DNA from 2 places in the Paraburkholderia sp. RCC_158 genome. Region 1 is predicted to be linked to the other one. Evidence: riboswitches for the same ligand, from Rfam matches in the RefSeq annotation. Region 1 holds a riboswitch; the other holds the start of a gene.
What was found. A riboswitch is a leader RNA that binds a small molecule or an ion and turns the genes downstream of it on or off. The one in region 1 is predicted to bind thiamine pyrophosphate.

Region 1 (3,408 bases):
CGCGCCATTCGACCAGCGTCGAGTAACTGTTGATGAACCACGAGAACGAGTCGCTGACCGTGTTGAATGCGCTGGAGATTTGCATCAGCACACCGAACGTGAAGGCGCCCGCGAAGTAACGCGGCGCGGCGACGACGAGCGGAAAGATGATCGCGATCTGACCGTAGAAGCTCAGCACGAAGGTGAGCCGCTTCGTGTACTTCATGACCTGCCACCAGTTATCGCGGATGCGGCCGAACAGCGAATGGGCGTTCGTCTTCTCCGTGTCCATGCCGTTGTAGAACGCGATCTGCTCGGCGTTCTCGCGCAGGCGGATCAGGCCGAAACGGAAATCGGCCTCGACTTTCTGCGCCTGATAGTTGATCGGCACGAGCGGATGACCGACTTTCTGGATCACGAGCGAGCCGACCACTGCGTACAGCGCGGCTGCCCACACCATGTAGCCGGGAATCTGCAGCGGCACGCCGCCGAGCGTGATGGTCAGCGCGCCGGCCAGCGCCCACAGGATCGTGATGAACGAGACGAGCGTGACGACCGTGGACAGCAGATCGAGCGTGAGCGACAGCGTGGTCGTGGCGAACGACTGCAGGTCGTCGCTGATCCGCTGGTCTGGGTTGTCGGCGAGGCGGTCGCGCTCGATCCGGTAAAACGCGCTGTCGTGCAGCCACTCGTTCAGATAGCGCGTCGTCAGCCACTGACGCCAGCGAAAGCCGAGCATCTGGCGCATATAGCGTCCGTACACCGCGAGGATGATGTAGCCGAACGCGAGCCCGGAAAAGATCATCAGCAGATGCGGGAAGTCGCGCACGTTCTTGGTTTGCAGCGCGTTATAGAAGTCGGCGCTCCAGCGGTTCAGGCGGACGTTGATCCACACCACCGCGAGGTTCATCGCAATGATCGCGATGAGCATCCCCCACGCCGTCTTTTTTTCTTCCGACACCCAGTAAGGCTTGATGAGGCTCCATGCGGAGACTTTCTCGTCGGGCGGCAGCGCGGGGCTGACAGAAGTATTCGTTGTCATGAGCGTCCTGGGAATGCTGTTCGATTCGGGCCGGTCCACGCGGGCCGACCCCTCGCGGGTCTTCGTATCTGTCGTGTCTTGTCTGTGCGTATCTGCGCGGTCACGGCGGCTGACGGCCGGGCGCCGCGGCGACTGCCGATTCTGGCGCGAAGCCCTTAAGCGAAAATTAATTCGCGGCGCCGGCGCAAAGCCGGCAGTCATTGCTGCCGCCTCTGCGCGAGCGCCGCCGCGACATAACCGCCGACCGTTCGCGCGATGCCGCGTTTTCCGCGTCATCTCTCGTGGCATTGTGCCAGAGCGGTGGGCCGCTCATCCGGCTAAAGCGTAAGGCGCAAAAGGTGGTGCCGGATCAAGCCGCGCGCGGCGCGATGCGCCGCTCGTTTGCGAGCGCCGCGCCTTTTATGGTCTAATGACCTTCGACGAAACAGGGGTGCTTTGCACTTGAGCGGCGTGATTCTCACGCTGCGGCTGCGAGGCTGAGAGAGACCCTTTGCACCCGATCCGGGTAATACCGGCGCGGGAAGTTTCCGGAAGCAGCCAGTCTTCCATTCCCCGCCGGGCGGCGTACTTCATTGGAGTACGCATGTTGCCTGGCCGGCCTTGCCCGCCGGTTTCGTCCTGGGTACGCGCTTTTTGTCGGCCGTACGGAAAGGACTCGATGACCGCCTATTGTTCAGTTATGTGTTTTGCTCCTTGTCGCGCCGTTCTTGACGCGCGCTGCATTGCTTTTGTCCGTCGTATCGAAGCGGAGCGCGCACGATGAGCCGCGCCGCACAACCCGATTTCGCTGTGCTCGGCGGCGGTCTGTGCGGGCGCCTCGTCGCGTGGCGGCTCGCCGGAGAAGGACATCGCGTGGCGCTTTATGAGCGCGGCGACGCCGACGGCTCGCAGGCTGCCGCGTGGGTCGCGGCCGCCATGCTCGCGCCGCTTGCCGAAGCCGCCAGCGCCGAACTTCTGATTACGCGTCTCGGCGCCGCATCGCTCGAAACCTGGCCGCAAGTGCTGGCCGGGTTGCCCGAGCCGGTGTTTTTCCAGCGCAATGGCACGCTCGTCGTCTGGCATCACGCGGATCGGACCGAGGCGCCGTTGTTCGAAAGACGGGTGCGCTCGAACGCGCCGGCCGAACTGCTGGACGGCGGCTTCGTCACGCTGGCCGGCGCGCAACTCGGTGCCGCCGAACCTGCGCTCGCGGGGCGCTTCAATCAGGGCTGGCTGCTGCCGCGCGAAGGTCAACTGGACAATCGCCAGGTGCTGCGCGCGTTGGCGGCGGGTCTCGGGCAACGCGGCGTACAAACGCATTGGAATACGCCCGCGCTCGATGGGGCGCTGCCGCCTGCGCGCATCACCATCGACTGCCGCGGTCTCGGCGCGAAACCCGTGCTGCCGACGCTGCGCGGCATCCGCGGCGAAGTCGCGCGCGTGCACGCGCCCGGCATTAATCTGACGCGGCCGGTGCGGCTGCTGCATCCGCGCTATCCGCTCTACATCGCGCCGAAGCAGGACGATTTGTATGTGATCGGCGCCACCGAGGTGGAAGGCGAGGACATGTCGCCCGTCAGCGTGCGATCCGCGCTGGAGCTGCTGAGCGCGGCGTTTTCCGTGCATCCGGGCTTCGGCGAGGCGCGCATTCTCGAGCTGAATTCGCAGTGCCGTCCGACCTTGCCCGATCATCGGCCGGCGCTGTTGTGGGACGGCGCGCAGACGCTGCGCGTGAACGGGCTGTACCGGCACGGCTACATGATCGTGCCCGAGGTCGCCGACGAAGCCGCGCGCTTCGCGGCGGCGCTGCTGGACGGACGCATCGGCGACGCCGACGCGTTCGCGGACTGGCGGCGCGCCGCGCGCTGGAGCGAACTGTTCCACGAGCAGCGCGCGCGGGAGCCCGCGTGAGCACCGGTTGCCGGCGCGACGCTGCGAACGCCTGCGCAATTGCCATCGACTGAACCGTATTCGAACACCATGGACATTCATATCAATCAGAAGCCGTTGTCGTTGCCCGAGGGCGCGACTGTCGCCGATGCGCTCGCTGCGTACGGCGCGCGGCCGCCGTTCGCCGTCGCGCTGAACGGCGATTTCGTCGCGCGCACGCAGCATGCGGCGCGCGCATTGCAGCCGGGCGACAAGCTGGACGTCGTGCAGCCTGTGGCCGGCGGTTGAGCGCGTTGCCGCGCCAAACCAAGCCAGCCGATCACGCAATCGCAGACGAGCGAACACAACCACGCACGACCACGCACGATCACGAGCAATCGCCGCCCGCCCCGCCTTGCCGGAGACCAGATGATGCAAATGACTTCCCCCCAAACCGCCGACGCGCTCACGCTCTACGGCCAACCCTTCGCGAGCCGGGTGCTGCTCGGCACGTCGCGCTATCCGTCGCTGCAATCGCT
Region 2 (3,408 bases), on a different contig from region 1:
ATCGCGGCGAATCTGCAGCTTGCCGCCGACCAGCGGCACCGGCCCGATCCACTGCCGCACCACTCTCTCGTGATGCAAGGTTGCGCCGCGGTTTTCTCCCGCGCCGACCTGCGAGCTCAGCGCGTTTTCATAGACGGCGACATAGGCGTCGAGCCGTGCTGCGCTATCGGCAGTCCGGCTGTCGAAGCGGGCCGCGAGATCGAACGCGCCGCCTGGCTGCGGCTTCATGTCGAGCGCGATGTTGGCTTGCGCCGGCTCGGCGATCAGCTTGTCGACGCGGCTTTGAAAACTGTCCTGCTGCGACCACGTCCGCAACTCGCGTCCGCCGACGAACACTTCAGGCGTATAGATCGTGTGGCCGCCGGCAAGATCGGTAAGCGTCTGCTGACGCTCGGTGAAACGGTGCTGCGAGAAACGGTCGGTCCAACCGAGACCGTTCCAGTAGTCGACGTGCAACGCCAGCGGCACGACGCTTCGCGTGGCGCCGCTGTTCTTCCATTGACCGAGCCACGCGTCGGCAGGCGGACAGCTATTGCAGCCTTCGCTGCTGTAAAGCTCGACGAGCGCCACGCGATGGGCGGGACTGCGCGCGCTGCACATCGCACTCGCCGCGCTCACGAGGCCGCTCGCGCACAACAACGCGAGCGCGGCAACGAGTGCGACGGCCCGCTTGAACGGCCGATGCGCCCGGCGTTTGATGACTGTTTGCATGACGTGCTCCGATCAGGATCTGCACGTTTGTCGAAGCGCGTCGCCGGTTATGACACCGCGCCGCAAATTTTTTTCGCCCGTTTGTTTTGTGTTGTTTGCGGGCGGCCTCAAAGCATGCTTGCGCGATGTCGCCAACTTTCTACACTGCGACTTACAACAACGAAATGTCCGCCAAGGTCGCTGAAAGACGCCGTGCTAACATGCTTGTGTCGATCGCGCCGCTTTGCTGTGGTCTTCTCATGACTCTGTTTTCAAGCGGCGCGCCACCCACTTCATTCGATAACCGCCGGCCACTCATGCGCTTTCCGACTTCCCGTGCCTTCACCCGCTTGCGCCCTCGTGGCGCAACCGGCTGCGCGCGCGTGGAACTCGCGCCGCAAAGGGCCGGCGAACCGTCGCGAACGCTTCTGCCGGCAACGGTTCCGCTTCTCGCCGCCCGGCACCCCGACTGACGCAGCCTGCTCCTTGCCTGAAGCTGCGTCGTCCCTCAAGGGACTGTCGGAGCGCCGGGCCGATCCCATCCGCATGACCTATTCTCGTACAGAGATTGCAGATCGAATTGGAGTAGCCGCCGTGAAGACGACCAGAAGGACCAAGCAGTGTTACCTCACCGAACTCGACGTCGCGCGTCTTGAGAAGCACGCCGCCGCGCCCGGCGCGAACGCCCGTTTTCAGGAGATGCTCGACGACGTACTGGAGCGCGCCGTGATCGTGGACTCCCGCGAAATTCCGGCGAACGTGGTCACGATGAACTCGCAGGCCACGCTCGTCGACGAAAGCAGCGGCGAGCAGATGACGTGGACGGTCGTCTATCCGCCCGACGCCGACTTCGCTCATGGCCGCCTGAATGTTTTTTCGCCGGTGGGCCTCGCGCTGCTCGGCGCGAAGCGCGGCGAGCACATTCACTTCATGCCGCCGAGCGGCGCCGAAAAAGTGCTGAAGCTCGAGAAAATCCTGTATCAGCCGGAAGCTGCGGACGACTTCACGCGTTAAGCAACCCGTGCCGGTGCTGCGGCGCGTCATAGCGTGCTGCATTCCGCGTTCTGCGTTCTGCATGCCGCGTCACTACAAGCATAGTGCGTAAATCGCGCATGCAAGAGCGCAGCGATTCTCCGCCCGCAGCCGCCGAGCAAACCACCGCGCGCTGCCCCGCATTAGCACTCACGCATCGCGCGCGGGTTGCCAAGCAGCGCCCGCCCGGTGTATCGTGTGCGCTGCTAACGCGGGGGTCCTGCGTTGCACGGAAGTCGGAGGTCCGTGCCACGTGGGTGAGAAATACCCTTTGAACCTGATCTGGATAATGCCAGCGCAGGGAAGCGTACGGATTTCGCAGCCAGTCTCTAGCCTCACCTCTCGCGAATTCCGACTACTTCCATCTCGTCTCCTGCTTAGCGGCCCCACATTGAATGGGACCGGAGCAAGGCGTCATTGCGCTTAACTCCGGCCGACACACGGAGAACATGCATGAACGCCAATCCGAAGTTCCTTTCCGCCGACGCCCACGTCGATGAAGCTGCCGTCGCGCCGCTGCCCAACTCACGCAAGGTCTACGTGACGGGCTCGCGTCCCGACATCCGCGTGCCGATGCGCGAGATCAGCCAGGCGGATACGCCCGACAGCTTCGGCGGCGAAAAGAATCCGCCGGTCTATGTCTACGATACGTCGGGCCCCTACTCCGATCCCGACGCGAAGATCGACATTCGCGCCGGCTTGCCCGCACTGCGTCAGCGCTGGATCGAGGAACGCGGCGACACGGAAGCGTTGACGGGTCTGTCGAGCGACTTCAGCCGCGAACGCGCGGCCGACACCGCTACCGCCGATCTGCGCTTCCAGGGCCTGCATCGCACGCCGCGCCGCGCGATCCCCGGCAAAAACGTTTCGCAGATGCACTACGCGCGTAAAGGCATCATCACGCCGGAGATGGAATACATCGCGATCCGCGAAAACCAGCGCCGCGCCGAATATCTGGAGAGCCTGAAGACGAGCGGCCCGAACGGCGAAAAGCTCGCCGCGATGATGGGCCGCCAGCATCCGGGCCAGGCGTTCGGTGCAAGCGCGTTCGGTCCGAACGGCGTCACCGAAATCACGCCGGAATTCGTGCGCGAAGAAGTGGCGCGCGGCCGCGCGATTATTCCGAACAACATCAATCACCCGGAAAGCGAGCCGATGATCATCGGCCGCAACTTCCTCGTGAAGGTGAACGCGAACATCGGCAACTCGGCCGTGACGTCTTCGATCGGCGAGGAAGTCGACAAGATGACGTGGGCGATCCGCTGGGGCGGCGACACGGTGATGGATCTGTCCACCGGCAAGCACATTCACGAAACGCGCGAGTGGATCATCCGCAATTCGCCGGTGCCGATCGGCACGGTGCCGATCTATCAGGCGCTCGAAAAGGTCAACGGCAAGGCCGAAGACCTGACGTGGGAAATCTTCCGTGACACGCTGATCGAGCAGGCCGAACAGGGCGTCGACTACTTCACGATTCACGCGGGCGTGCGTCTGCAATACGTGCCGCTGACGGCGAAGCGCATGACCGGCATCGTGTCGCGCGGCGGCTCGATCATGGCGAAGTGGTGCCTCGCGCATCACAAGGAAAGCTTCCTGTACGAGCATTTCGAAGACATTTGCGAAATCATGAAGGCGTATGACGTGGCCTTCTCGCTCGGCGACGGCTTGCGCCCCGGTTCCATTTAC

Region 2: linked by a shared signal. The riboswitch ahead of thiC (phosphomethylpyrimidine synthase ThiC) and the one ahead of AB6809_RS26695 (FAD-dependent oxidoreductase) in region 1 are both predicted to bind thiamine pyrophosphate.

What each region holds. Positions count from the first base shown of each region.
Region 1 is NZ_JBFUPM010000017.1:80,551-83,958, forward strand. Features, by position in the region: gene AB6809_RS26690 (ABC transporter ATP-binding protein/permease) at 1-1,021, opposite strand, end outside; TPP riboswitch at 1,438-1,561, shown strand; gene AB6809_RS26695 (FAD-dependent oxidoreductase) at 1,781-2,911, shown strand; gene thiS (sulfur carrier protein ThiS) at 2,981-3,178, shown strand; gene AB6809_RS26705 (thiazole synthase) at 3,308-3,408, shown strand, end outside.
Region 2 is NZ_JBFUPM010000002.1:441,395-444,802, reverse strand. Features, by position in the region: gene AB6809_RS06375 (DUF1223 domain-containing protein) at 1-711, opposite strand, end outside; gene AB6809_RS06370 (GreA/GreB family elongation factor) at 1,285-1,704, shown strand; TPP riboswitch at 1,926-2,044, shown strand; gene thiC (phosphomethylpyrimidine synthase ThiC) at 2,176-3,408, shown strand, end outside.